Regions from separate parts of the Microbispora maris genome, predicted to be linked through region 1. Evidence: riboswitches for the same ligand, from Rfam matches in the RefSeq annotation. Region 1 holds a riboswitch; the other holds the start of a gene.
What was found. A riboswitch is a leader RNA that binds a small molecule or an ion and turns the genes downstream of it on or off. The one in region 1 is predicted to bind S-adenosylmethionine.
Positions count from the first base shown of each region.

Region 1 (6,925 bases):
CGCCGCCGGGCATGGCGGGGGCCTTCTCCTTCTCGGGCTTCTCGGCGATGACGGCCTCGGTGGTCAGGAACAGCGCCGCGATGGACGCCGCGTTCTGCAGCGCCGAGCGGGTGACCTTGGCCGGGTCGATGATGCCGGACTCGAACATGTTGACGTACTCGCCGGTCGCGGCGTTGAGGCCCTCACCAGCCGGGAGGTTGCGGACCTTCTCCACCACGACGCCGCCCTCGAGGCCGGCGTTGACGGCGATCTGCTTCAGCGGCTCCTCGAGGGCCTTGCGGACGATCGCGGCACCGGTGGCCTCGTCGCCGTTGACCTCGAGCTTGTCGAACGCGTTGGCGCCGGCCTGCAGCAGGGCCACGCCACCGCCGGGGACGATGCCCTCCTCGACCGCGGCCTTGGCGTTGCGGACGGCGTCCTCGATGCGGTGCTTGCGCTCCTTGAGCTCGACCTCGGTGGCCGCGCCGGCCTTGATGACGGCCACGCCGCCGGCCAGCTTGGCGAGGCGCTCCTGGAGCTTCTCGCGGTCGTAGTCGGAGTCGGTGCGCTCGATCTCGGCGCGGATCTCGTTGACCCGGCCGGCGATCTGCTCGGCGTCACCGGCGCCGTCGACGATCGTGGTCTCGTCCTTGGTCACGACGACCTTGCGGGCGCGGCCGAGCAGGTCGAGGGTGGCGTTCTCGAGCTTGAGACCGACCTCCTCGCTGATGACCTGGCCACCGGTGAGGGTGGCGATGTCGCCCAGCATGGCCTTGCGGCGGTCGCCGAAGCCGGGGGCCTTGACGGCCACGGACTTGAACAGGCCGCGGATCTTGTTGACGACCAGGGTCGCCAGGGCCTCGCCCTCGACGTCCTCGGCGATGATGACCAGCGGCTTGCCGGACTGCACGACCTTGTCGAGCAGCGGCAGGAGGTCCTTGTTCGCCGATACCTTGGAGTTGACGATCAGGATGTACGGGTCCTCGAAGACCGCCTCCATGCGCTCCGGGTCGGTCACGAAGTAGCCGGACACGTAGCCCTTGTCGAAGCGCATACCCTCGGTGAGCTCCAGCTCCAGGCCGAAGGTGTTGCTCTCCTCGACGGTGATGACGCCTTCCTTGCCCACCTTGTCCATCGCCTCGGCGATGAGGGAGCCGATCTCGGTGTCGGCGGCGGAGATGGAGGCGGTGGAGGCGATCTGCTCCTTGGTCTCCACGTCCTTGGCGAGCTTCGACAGCTCCTCGCTGACGCGCTCGACGGCGGCCTCGATGCCCTTCTTCAGCGCCATCGGGTTGGCGCCGGCGGCCACGTTGCGCAGGCCCTCGCGGACCAGCGCCTGAGCGAGCACGGTAGCCGTCGTCGTGCCGTCACCGGCGACGTCGTCGGTCTTCTTCGCGACTTCCTTGACCAGCTCGGCGCCGATCTTCTCCCACGGGTCCTCGAGCTCGATCTCCTTGGCGATGGAGACACCGTCGTTGGTGATCGTGGGGGCGCCCCACTTCTTCTCCAGCACGACGTTGCGGCCCTTCGGGCCGAGGGTCACCTTCACGGCGTCGGCGAGCTGGTTCATACCGCGCTCGAGACCGCGCCGGGCGTCCTCGTCAAACGCGATCATCTTGGCTGCCATTAGGCTAGACCTCCCAGTAGCAGGGTGTCTTCAACGGACCGAGCCGACGCCCGCGACGGCTTGAGCCCGCTATCCCTGCGCGGGCCCCATCGCCCCGATCCCGATTGTTGTCACTCTCGACCTCAGAGTGCCAAACAAGTATTTAGCACTCTCCCCCCGAGAGTGCAAGCGGAAGCCACCCTGACCAGCTTGGACGGTATGTCCAGAAGCAGCGCGAAGCGGGGAACACCGAGCGAGCCGGGGGGCGCGCCGCCGGTCTGGACTGAGGAGCGCGCGCAGCGAGGAACGAGCGAGCACGCGACGAGGGCCGTGTTCCTGGCGCGCCTCCGGCACGACCCCGCCGGGAGTGAGCGCCCCGACGGTGAAGCGGGAAACACAGCGGAAGGCCCGGCGCGCGGGATGCCGTGCGCCGGGCCTTCCAAGGTCGATGACGGGATCAGACGGCCCGTACGGCCTCCGCCTGGGGGCCCTTCTGACCCTGCGTGATGTCGAACTCAACCCGCTGACCCTGCTCGAGGGCCTTGTAGCCGTCCATCATGATTGCCGAGTAATGGACGAACACGTCCTTCCCACCGTCTACCGCGATGAAGCCGTAGCCCTTGTCCGCGTTAAACCATTTGACGGTGCCCTGCGCCACTTCCGACTCCTCTTGCTGGGCTGGGGACCACCAAGAAGCCCCCGGTTTTGTCGATCGTCCTCGACCATACCCGTGTCAAGGCGTAGGACAACAGAGTCAATCCGCAAACTACTACTTGGCGTTCGCTCAAAGCGGGACCGAAGAATTTTCACTTTGCTGTTGAATAGTTGAGAGCTACACCATTTGCCATAGCACCGCCCGACTTCTTTCGCGATAGAAGTGCATGTCAGGTGCTCGGCGCCGGTGCGGCGGCTCAGCCTCCGGCTACGGCGGGGATGACCGAAATCTGCACCCCGTCCGGTGTGGCGGTGTCCAGACCATCGGCGAATCGGACATCCTCTTCTCCGACGTAGACGTTGACAAAACGCCGAATCTTACCCGTTTCGTCCAGGATGCGCCCGCCGATGCCGGGGTAGTCCGCGTCCAGCTTCTGCAGGACCTCGCGGAGCGTTCCCCCCTCCCCGCTCACCTCCGCCGCTCCGTTGGTGTACGTCCGGAGAATCGTCGGAATCCGCACGGAAACGCTCATTGTTCACTCGCTTTCGTTGCTGCCGATGGGCCTTGTGAAACGCTTTCAGTTGGCGAATGCCGCACGGAACGCGTCGAGAGAGGGACGGATGACGGCGGTGGGGCGGGCGTGCTCGGCCACCGCGTCGAGCGTCTTGAGCCCGTCGCCGGTGTTCAGCACCACGGTCTCGGCGTCGGGGTCGAGGCGCCCCTCGCGCACCAGCTTGCGCAGCACGCCGACCGTGACGCCCCCCGCCGTCTCCGCGAAGACGCCCTCGGTCCTGGCCAGCAGGCGGATCGCCTCGACCACCTCCTGGTCGTTCACGTCCTCCACCGCGCCGCCCGTCCGCCGGACGATGTCGAGCACGTACGGCCCGTCCGCCGGGTTTCCGATCGCCAGCGACTTGGCGATGGTGTCGGGACGCACCGGCTGCACCACGTCCTGCCCGGCCTTGAACGCCCGGGAGACCGGCGAGCAGCCCTCGGCCTGCGCGCCGAAGATCCGGTACGGCCGATCCTCGACCAGCCCCAGCTTGATCAGCTCGCGGAAGCCCTTGTCGATCTTCGTGAGCTGCGAACCGGAGGCCACCGGGATGACGATCTGGTCGGGCAGCCGCCAGCCGAGCTGCTCGGCGATCTCGTACGCCAGCGTCTTGGAGCCCTCGGCGTAGAAGGGCCGGAGGTTGACGTTGACGAAGCCCCACTTCTCGCCCAGCTCGTCGCCGATGAGCTCCGAGCAGAAGCGGTTGACCTCGTCGTAGTTGCCGTCGATGGCGACCAGGCGGCCGCCGTACACCGCGGCCATGACGACCTTGGCCGGCTCCAGGTCGGCGGGGATGAACACGCAGGCGTCCAGTCCGGCCCGGGCGGCGGCCGCGGTCACCGCGCCGGCGAGGTTGCCGGTGGAGGAGCACGACAGGGTGTGGAAGCCGAAGTTGCGCGCGGCCTCCAGCGCGATCGAGACGACCCGGTCCTTGAAGGAGTGGGTGGGGTTGCCGGAGTCGTCCTTGACGTGGAGCGACCGCAGCCCCAGCTCGGCCGCCAGCCTGTCGGCCTTCACGAGCTTGGTCCAGCCGGGCTGGAGGTTGGGCTTGGCCGCCACGTCGGCGGGGACGGGGAGCAGGGAGCGGTACCGCCAGATGTTCGCCGGACCGGACTCGATGTCCTCCCGGCGGATCTCGCCGAATTCGTACGCCACCTCAAGGGGGCCGAAACACTCCGTACAGGCGAAGATCGGGCCGAGCTCGTAAAGAGTGCCACATTCGCGACACGAAAGACCCGTGGCGGGGCCGAACTCGACGGTGTTCGCGGCGGTGTTAGCGGCAGTGCTGGTGTGCGCCATGAAGCGAGGCCTTTCCCTCATCTTCGCTCGCGACCACCCTGGCCGCGAGCCGGAATTGGCACCTGTCCCGGCCGGGCCTCGTGGACACGAGTTCGACACCGGGGAGGTTGCCGGGGCTTCGCAGGGCCGGTCCCTCCACCCCTCTGGATGAGCATGTTCAGTTGTGGAACCTTTCCGAGAAAGGTCTCTAGCACTGTACCCCGGCGTCCTCGGTGTCCGTTCCGACGTCTCACATCACGAGACGATTCGTATCAGCCGTACGCCTCGCCGAGGGCGGTCTGCACGTACTTGCGCGCCTGGTGGATCCGGGACTTGACCGTTCCGAGGGGGATCTTCAGCTGGTCGGCGACCTCCGCATAGTCGAGCTGGCAGATGTCGCGCAGCACGAGCGCCTGGGCGAGGTCGGGCCGCTCGGCCTCCAGCGCCTCCATCGCGTCGAGCAGGTCGAGCCGCGAGCCGGCGATGACGCTCACCCGCCGGGGATCGGGCCGCTGGTCGGGCAGCTCCTCCGCCTGCTCCGACGAGCGCCGCTTCAGTGAGCGGTAGGTGGTCCTGGCGCAGTTCACGGTCACGATGTGCAGCCAGGTGCTGAACTTGGCGCGCCCCTCGAACCTGGCGATGTTGCGTGCCACGGCGAGCAGCGTGTCCTGCGCGGCCTCCTCCGCGTCCTGCCGATACGGTAGAAGCCTCTCGCAGTGCCGCAGCACGTCGGGCTCGATGCGCCGCAGCAGTTCACCGAGCGCGCGATGGTCCCCCTGGGCAGCCGAACGGGCCAGGTCCTCGGTCGTGTCGTCCAGTGCCATGCCGTATCCAGCCCTCCCGCGATCGGTTGACATCCTATTGACGGAGGTCGGCTTTTATTAATCTTCCGGCATGCGCGCCCGCTCTGATCGAGGGACAGCCCAGATGAGCAGCACCGTTCTTATCGCGTCCAACAGGGGCCCGGTGTCCTTCACGCTGTCGGAGGACGGCGGCCTGACCATGCGCAGGGGCGGTGGCGGCCTGGTCTCGGGCCTGTCCGAGGTCGTCAGGGACACCGACGTCCTGTGGGTCTGCGCGGCGCTGTCGGACGGCGACCGGGGCGCGGTGCGTCAGGCGCCCGGCGGCAGGCTCGACCGGGCCTTCGAGACGGGGCCGATCCGCATGCTGGACATCCCGCCCGCGGTCTTCCACCGGGCCTACAACGCCGTGGCCAACTCGACCCTCTGGTTCGTCAACCACCTGCTGTACAACACGCCCTTCTCCCCCGAGTTCGGCACGCGGTTCCGGCGCGAGTGGGAGTCGTACCGCACCTACAACGGGGCCTTCGCGCTGGCCCTGGCCGAGGAGGCGGCGCCCCGGGCGCGCGTCATGGTGCAGGACTACCACCTGACGCTGACCCCGGCGATGCTCCGGGTCGACCGGCCCGACCTGCGCATCGGCCACTTCTCGCACACCCCCTGGGCGCCGCCAGAATACTTCGCGCTGCTGCCCGAGGACGTCGCGGCGGAGGTGCTGACCGGCATCCTCGGCGCCGACCACGCCGGGTTCCTCACCGCGCGCTGGGCCCGCTCATTCATGGACTGCTGCGAGGTGCTGCTCGGAGCCCGGGTGGACCACGCCACCCGTACGGTGACCTACGACGGGCGGACCACCAGGATCGGCGTCCACCCGCTCGGGGTGAACGGGGACGCGCTGCGGGCGCGGGCGGCCGAGCCGGACGTCGAGTCGCACATGACCGCGATCAGGGACCACGTCGGCGACCGCAGGCTGATCGTGCGCATCGACCGCACCGAGCTGTCCAAGAACATCGTGCGCGGCCTGCGGGCCTACCAGGAGTTCCTGGCCGCCCATCCCGAGTGGCACGGCCGGGTCGTCCACCTGGCGTTCGCCTACCCCTCCCGGCACGACCTGCCCGAGTACCGCGAATACACGGCGGCCGTGCAGCGCTGCGCGAAGGAGATCGAGGACGAGTACGCCACCGAGGACTGGGACCCGCTCATCCTCAACGTCAACGACGACTACCCGCGCTCCCTGGCCGCCTACCGGCTGGCCGACGTCCTGCTCGTCAACCCGATCAGGGACGGCATGAACCTGGTGGCCAAGGAGGGCCCGATCCTGTCGCCCCGGTGCGCGCTGGTGCTGTCGCGCGAGGCGGGCGCGGCGGCCGAGCTGGGGGCCGACTCGCTGCTGGTCAACCCGTACGACGTGTCCGGCACGGCGGCCGCGCTGCACGAGGCGCTGACACTGCCGGAGCAGGAGCGTCTCAGGCGCGGCCTGCGGCTGCGGGAGGCCGCCACCGCCCTGCCGCCCCAGCGCTGGTTCGAGGACCAGCTCGCCGCGCTGCACTGAACGCGGGCCGCGATCAAGGCTCTGTCGTCGTTGCGCTAGTCTTGCCTGGTTTTGGAACGCACCATAAAGGTCACCAGGGACGGCCCCACCTGGTTGATCTACCTGCAGCTCGCCACCTTCGCCACCTACCTGTACGGACTGTCGGCCGCCGTGCCGCTCCTGCGCGCGGAACTCGGCGTGTCCCAGGCCGTCGCCGGGCTGCACGGCACCGGGATGGCGCTCGGCGGCATCGCCGGAGGGCTGGCCCTGCCCACGCTGACCAGGCGACTCGGGCGCCGCGTCGTCACCTGGGGCGGCCTGGCCGGGATGAACGCCGGTGTGCTCCTCGTCGCGTTCGGGCACTCGCTTCCGCTCACGCTCGCCGGTTTCACCCTCGCCGGCGGCTGCGGCTCGACGGCCCTGTACGTGATGATGGCGGTGCTCAGCGACCACCACGGCCCGGCCGGGGCGGCCGTCATCAGCGAGGCCAACGCGGTCGGCGTCACCGCCGGCATCGCCACCA
Region 1 is NZ_JBDJAW010000010.1:191,447-198,371, forward strand. Features, by position in the region: gene groL (chaperonin GroEL) at 1-1,606, opposite strand, end outside; gene AAH991_RS15105 (cold-shock protein) at 2,043-2,243, opposite strand; gene AAH991_RS15110 (MoaD/ThiS family protein) at 2,497-2,772, opposite strand; gene thrC (threonine synthase) at 2,818-4,092, opposite strand; SAM riboswitch class I at 4,107-4,246, opposite strand; gene AAH991_RS15120 (RNA polymerase sigma factor) at 4,344-4,895, opposite strand; gene AAH991_RS15125 (alpha,alpha-trehalose-phosphate synthase (UDP-forming)) at 4,999-6,423, shown strand; gene AAH991_RS15130 (MFS transporter) at 6,475-6,925, shown strand, end outside.

Region 2 (6,925 bases), on a different contig from region 1:
GGGCGGCATCGGCGAGCTGAACCGCCTCGGCCGTCCGCTGCTGATCGGAGCGTCCCGCAAACGCTTCCTCGGCCGCCTGCTGGCGGGGCCGGACGGCGAACCCAGGCCGTTCGACGGGAGCGACGACGCCACGCTCGCCGTCACCGCGCTCGCGGCGCGGTCCGGCGCCTGGTGCGTGCGGGTGCACCGGGTGCGGCCGAACGCCGACGCGGTGCGTGTGGCAGCCGCCTGGCGGGCAGCAGGCGTACGACACGCTGACGAGGGCCGGTGACGAGATGCCGACAGGGACGCCGATGAAGGACATCGAGGAGCTCAACCAGGCGTTCTACAACGCCATCGAGAGCGGCGACCTCGACGCGATGTCGGAGATCTGGATCGAGGACGTCCCGGGACGTCCGGCCATGTGCGTCCATCCGGGCTGGCCCATGCTGACCGGACGGTCGGAGGTGCTCCGCTCCTGGGCGCTCATCATGGCCAACACGCCGTACATCCAGTTCGTGCTGACCGACGTGCAGACGACCGTGATCGGGGACGTCGCCGTGGTCACCTGCGCGGAGAACATCCTGACGGCCGCCGACACCGACGAGCCGGGCTTCGCGGCCGGCCGGGTCGTCGCGTCCAGCACCTACGTGCGCACCGGAACCGGGTGGCGGCTGTGGCTCTACCACGGCTCACCGGTCCTCCAGAGCGACGATGACGACGACGAGGAGGAGCAGGAGCATTGACGGTGCGGCCGACGACCAGTCGTGACACGGTGCGGCTGACGGGCCTGCGGGCCCGCGGCAGGCACGGCTGCCTGCCCGCCGAGCGCGAGCTGGGCCAGGAGTTCGTGATCGACGTGGCCCTGCGCTTCGACACCGCCCCGGCGGCCGCGGCCGACGACCTGACCCTCACGGTCGACTACGGGGCACTGGCGGGGGAGCTGGTCCGCATCGTGGAGGGCGAGCCGGTCAACCTCATCGAGACCCTCGCCGAGCGGCTGGCGGCGGCCTGCCTGGCCCACGAGCGGGTCGAGGAGGCGGAGGTCAGCGTGCACAAACCGGCGGCGCCCATCCCGCTGCCGTTCGCCGACGTGGTGGTGACGATCAGAAGGGGGCGCGCATGAGGGTCGTGATCGCGCTCGGCAGCAACCTCGGCCGCCGTATCGAGAACCTCCAGGGGGCCCTCGACTCGCTGTTCGACGCCCCCGGCCTCAAGTTCGTGGCGGTGTCACCGGTCTACGAGACCGATCCGGTCGGCGGCCCCGAGCAGGGCCCGTACCTGAACGCGGTGGTGATCGCCGAGAGCATGCTCGACCCCCGCACGCTGCTGGACCGCGCGCAGAGCGTCGAGAACGCCTTCGGCCGCGAGCGCAAGGAGCGGTGGGGGCCGAGGACGCTCGACGTGGACCTCATCGCGGTCGGCGCCCTGATGTCCGACGACCCCGAGCTCACGCTCCCGCACCCCCGGGCGCACGAGCGGGCGTTCGTCCTGGTTCCGTGGGCGCAGGCCGATCCGGGTGCGGTCCTGCCCGGGCGCGGCTCGGTCGCGGCCCTGCTGGCCGAGACGGACCAGAGCGGGGTACGGCTGCGCACCGACCTCGTGCTCGAACCCCCGGTCTGATCGACGAGGAGTCCCCGAGTGAAGCCCAGCAACCCCGGCGTGCTCGTCGGTCTGGTGGTCGTGTTCGCCCTGCTCACCTGGGGGCTGCTGCGGCAGTTCTACTCCATGTTGCCGACCCTGCCGTGGACCGCGATCCCCACCACGCTGCTGCTGGCCGTCGGCGAGGCGTACACGGGCTGGCTGACCCGGGCGAGGATCCTGCGCCACCCCGGCACCAAGCCCGTCGAGCCGCTCGCCGTCGCCCGTCTGGCGGCGCTGGCCAAGGCCACGGCGTACGCGGGGGCGGCGTTCGGCGGCGTCTTCGCCGGGTTCGTGCTGCGCGTGCTGGACCTGCTCGACCTGGACAAGCCACGGCAGGACGCGTTCGTCGGCGGCGGGTCGTTCGTGGCCTGCGTGATCCTGGTCTGCGCGGCGCTGTTCCTCGAGCACTGCTGCCGGGTGCCCGGCAAGCCCTCCGGGGAGACCTGACACCTTCTACTTGTCGACGTCGCCGACCACGAAGAACATCGAGCCGAGGATCGCGATCATGTCCGCGACCAGGTTGCCCGGCAGCATCTCCCGCAGCACCTGGATGTTGTTGTAGGAGGCGCTGCGCAGCTTGAGCCGCCACGGCGTCTTCTCGCCCCGCGACACGAGGTAGTAGCCGTTCAGGCCGAGCGGGTTCTCCGTCCAGGCGTACGTGTGGCCTTCGGGCGCCTTCAGCACCTTCGGCAGCCGCTGGTTGATCGGCCCGGGCGGCAGGTGCCGCAGGCGCTCGACGCAGGCGTCGGCGAGGTCGAGGGAGACCTTGACCTGTTCGAGCAGCACCTGGAACCGGGCCTGGCAGTCCCCGGCCGACCGGGTCACGACCTTCACCGGCAGCTCGCCGTACGCGAGGTAGGGCTCGTCGCGCCGCAGGTCGAAGTCCACGCCCGAGGCCCGTGCGATCGGGCCGCTCACGCCGTACTGCATGATCGTCTCGCGGTCGAGCACGCCGACGCCGCGGGTGCGGGCCAGGAAGATCTCGTTGCCGGCGATCAGTTCCTCGATGTCGGGCAGCCGCCGGCGCACGGCCGCGACGGCGGCGGTGACGCGGTCGAGCCAGCCCAGGGGCAGCTCCTCCTTCAGCCCGCCCACCCGGTTGAACATGTAGTGCATGCGGCCGCCGGAGATCTCCTCCATGACGTGCTGCAGGGTCTCCCGCTCCCGGAAGGCGTAGAAGACCGGCGTGATCGCGCCGAGCTCCAGGGGATAGCTGCCGAGGAACATCAGGTGGCTGAGCACGCGGTTGAGCTCGGCCAGCAGCGTCCTGGCCCACACCGCCCTGGGCGGCGGCTGCATCCCCAGCATGCGCTCGACCGCGAGCACCACGCCCAGTTCGTTGGCGAACGCCGACAGCCAGTCGTGCCGGTTGGCCAGCACGATGATCTGCCGGTAGTCGCGCACCTCGAACAGCTTCTCCGCGCCGCGGTGCATGTAGCCGACGATCGGCTCGGCGGCCGTCATGCGCTCGCCGTCGAGGACGAGCCGCAGCCGCAGCACGCCGTGGGTGGACGGGTGCTGCGGGCCGATGTTGAGGATCATGTCCTCGGTGGCCAGCTCCTTCGCCTGCACGGCGTCGGCTCCCGCGCCGAGCCCCACGATGCGTTCGGTGCGCCCGCCCTCCTGCTCGGTCGTCATGCCGTCCATGCTTTCACGCCCATCACGCGACCGCGAAGACAGCGGAAGGCCCGGCGAAGCTGACTTCCCTCCGGTCAGGCGGCGGCGATCTCGCGTAGGGCGTCGACGAGGCGGTCGACGTGCTCCTCGGTGGTGCCGATGCCGATCGAGGCGCGTACGGCGCTCACCGTGCCGTCGGCGCAGCCGGCGTCGTCCCCGCCGAGGAGGTGGCGGACGAACGGGTGGGCGCAGAACTTGCCGTCCCTGACGCCGATGCCGTGCTCTGCCGACAGCGTCTCGGCGACCTCCCGGGCCGTGCGGCCCTCCACGGCGAACGACACGATGCCGACGCGCGGGTGGTCGGGGCCCCACAGGGACAGCTCGCGTACGCCGGGGATCGTGGCGAGCCCGGCGCGCAGGCGGGCGAGCAGCCGCTCCTCCTCCCGGACCAGCGCGATCCAGCCGGTCGTGGTCAGCGCGTCGCAGGCGGCGGCGAGCGCGATCGCGCCGAGCACGTTGGGGGTGCCGGCCTCGTGCCGGGCCTCGGGGTCGTCGCTCCAGTCCACCGTCTCGCCCACGGACCGTACGGCTCCGCCGCCGCGCAGGTACGGGTCGGCGTCGGCGAGCCAGTCGGGGCGGCCCACGAGCACCCCGGCGCCGAAGGGGGCGTAGAGCTTGTGCCCGGAGAACGCCACGTAGTCGAGGTCGAGCGCGGCGAGGTTGAGCCCGCGATGGGGGACGTACTGGGCCGCGTCCACGGCGATCCGCGCGCCGTGCCGGTGGGCGACGTGGGCCAGCCCGGCGATCGGCCACAGCTCGCCCGTGACGTTGGAGGCGGCGGTCACGACGAGCAGGGCCGGGCCCTCGATCGCGGTCAGCGCCTCGTCGGCCGCCCGGATCGCCTCGCCGGGGAAGGCAGGCGGCGCGAGCCGTACGGCGTCGGGCCAGGGCAGCAGCGTGGCGTGGTGCTCGGTGTCGAACACGACGACGGTGGTGCCCTCGGGGAGGCTGCGGGCCAGCAGGTTCATCGCGTCGGTCGTGTTGCGCACGAAGATCAGGGCGTCGCCGGGACGGGCGCCGACGAAGGCCCGCACGGTGTGCCTGGCCTGCTCGTACCGCGCGGTGGTGAGTTGTGAGGCGTAGCCCGCGCCCCGGTGGACGCTGGAGTAGGCCGGCAGCGCCGCCGCGACGGTGGCGCTCACCGGCTCGAGACAGGGCGCGCTCGCCGCGTAGTCGAGGTTCGCGTACGGCACGAGCCTGCCGCCCCTGACGGGCACCTCCAGGCCGGCGCCCACGACGGCCGGTAGGCGTACGGGGACGGCGTCGGGCTCGGTGACGCGGGTGACGGCCTGCTGGACGAAGGTGAGTGCGGACAACGCCAAGCCTCCTCGGGGTCTGGGACCCCGGCCATGGCGTCGTACGGCGGAGCCCGCGCTTGCCCGGCACACCTCGTGCCGGACCCGGTCCTCACCCGGGGCACCCCGCCGCGAGCGCGAGGGTTGCCGGCCAGCAAGCCGGGGCTTGACGCTGGCACTCATGACCTGAGCGCACTATAACCCGGCGTCCGGGCCCGAAGGCAAGCCCGCTGGTGAGGGCCGTTTTGCCGTTATGGTGTGCATTGTGAAGTTTGATCCTTGGAATCCCGAGTTCGTGGCTCACCCGTACGACGCCTACCGCGACCTGCGGGACAACGAGCCGGTCAGCTTCTTCGAGCCGACCGGACAGTGGCTGATCGCCCGGCACGCCGACGTGAACGCGCTGCTGCGCGACCGCCGGCTGGGCCGGTCCTACCTGCACGTGGCCACCCACGAGGAGTTCGGCAGGCAGCCCGAGCCGGACTTCCAGGAGCCGTTCTGGCGGGTGATCCGGGCCGGCATGCTCGACGTGGAGCCCCCGGTGCACACGCGGCTGCGCCGCCTGGTGTCCAAGGCCTTCACGCCCCGGATGGTCGAGTCGCTGCGCCCGCGCGTACGCAGGATCGCGACCGAGCTGACCGAGGGACTGGTCGAGCGCGGCGGCGGCGACCTGCTGGCCGAGGTCGCCGAGCCGCTGCCGGTCACCGTGATCGCCGAGATGCTGGGCGTGCCCGAGGCCGACCGTCACCTCCTGCGCCCCTGGTCGGCCGACATCTGCGGGATGTACGAGCTGCACCCGTCCCCGGAGGTCCAGCACACGGCCGTACGCGCCGCGTCGGAGTTCGCCGAGTACCTGCGCGGGCTGGCCAGGGCGCGCAGGGAGCGGCCGGGCGACGACATGATCTCCGCGCTCGCGCAGGTGGTGGACGACGGCGACCGGCTGACCGAGGACGAGCTGATCGGCACCTGCGTGCTGCTGCTCAACGCCGGGCACGAGGCCACGGTCAACGCCACCGGCAGCGGGTGGTGGGCGCTGTTCCGCAACCCCGGCGAGCTGGAGCGGCTGCGCGCCGACCCCGGCCTGATGCCGACGGCGGTCGAGGAGCTGCTGCGCTACGACACCCCGGCGCAGATGTTCGAGCGGTGGGTGCTCGAGGACGTCGAGGTCGGCGGGGTGACGATCCCCCGGGGCGTGGAGGTCGCGCTGCTGTTCGGCTCGGCGAACCGGGACCCCGAGGTGTTCGCCGACCCGGACCGCCTGGACATCGGCCGGGCGGACAACCCGCACATCTCGTTCGGTGCCGGGATCCATTTCTGCCTCGGCGCGCCGCTCGCGCGGGTGGAGATGGCGGAGTCCTTCGGCGCGCTGCTGCGCCTCGCCCCCGGCCTTGAGCTGGCCGAGGAGCCGACCTGGAAGCCCAGCTACATCATGCGCGGCCTGGAGTCACTGAAGGTCACCGTCTGACACGCTGACCGTGTGGTGGGTGACCGTCGCGTCGTAGCCGAGCAGGACGGCCCGGGCGGCGGGCTCGACGACGGCGGCGCCGGGATCGTCGCCCGCGAAGCGGCGGATCGCGTCCATCGACTCCCACAGCGTCACGACCTGGATCTCCACCCGGCCGTCGCTGTCCCGCCGCAGCAGGTACGCGCCGCGGTGCCCGTCCACGTCGCGCAGGGAGGGCAGGACCGACGCGGTGAAGTGCCGCTCGTAGCCGTCCGCGCCCTCCGGGGTCGCGGTCGCGCGCCAGATTCTCGCGATCATGATCGCTCCTCTCGATGTCGTGACTGGCTGAGCCAGCCGAAGCCGCCGAGGCCGGCCGGGTCGATCAGCTCGGCCTCCTGGGAGGCCCGGCCGAGCGCGCGTACGTACCCCGCCGGGTCGGTGGACGCGAGCGCGAGCGGCGGCCGGGCGCCGGTGACCCCCAGCCCGCGCAGCGCCTCCCGCTGCGTGGTGAGCGTGGTCGCCCGCGCGCCCGCGCGCTCGCCCGCCGCCGCGCAGGCGTCCAGCGCGACGTGGGCGGTGATGTCGCACGACCCGTCCGGTACGGCGGGCACCGGCGAGCCGTCGCGATATCCGGTGAGCGTGCCGAGCGGGGGCCGCCGTCCGGCCGGATGGGCGTAGTCCACGGCGACCGCGGTGCCGTGCGCCAGCCGCTCGATCACCGACGCCCACGCCTCGTCCCGGGGGCGGCCGATCTCGGCGCGCTCCCCCGGGGAGCGCAGCGGCCACCAGCGCTCCAGCCAGGCCAGATCCTCGGGACAGGGAGCCGGCCCCGGCCGCTCCTCGCCGGTCTCCGGATCGACGAGCACCAGACGCGGGCCGTCCGGCG
Region 2 is NZ_JBDJAW010000001.1:13,343-20,267, reverse strand. Features, by position in the region: gene folP (dihydropteroate synthase) at 1-271, shown strand, start outside; gene AAH991_RS00110 (nuclear transport factor 2 family protein) at 276-725, shown strand; gene folB (dihydroneopterin aldolase) at 728-1,105, shown strand; gene folK (2-amino-4-hydroxy-6-hydroxymethyldihydropteridine diphosphokinase) at 1,102-1,602, shown strand; gene AAH991_RS00095 (DUF3180 domain-containing protein) at 1,621-2,070, shown strand; gene AAH991_RS00090 (NADH-quinone oxidoreductase subunit D) at 2,077-3,261, opposite strand; gene AAH991_RS00085 (aminotransferase class V-fold PLP-dependent enzyme) at 3,336-4,616, opposite strand; SAM riboswitch class IV at 4,667-4,782, opposite strand; gene AAH991_RS00080 (cytochrome P450) at 4,861-6,060, shown strand; gene AAH991_RS00075 (antibiotic biosynthesis monooxygenase family protein) at 6,040-6,357, opposite strand; gene AAH991_RS00070 (SAM-dependent methyltransferase) at 6,354-6,925, opposite strand, start outside.
Region 2: another riboswitch for S-adenosylmethionine. It lies ahead of AAH991_RS00085 (aminotransferase class V-fold PLP-dependent enzyme); the one in region 1 lies ahead of thrC (threonine synthase).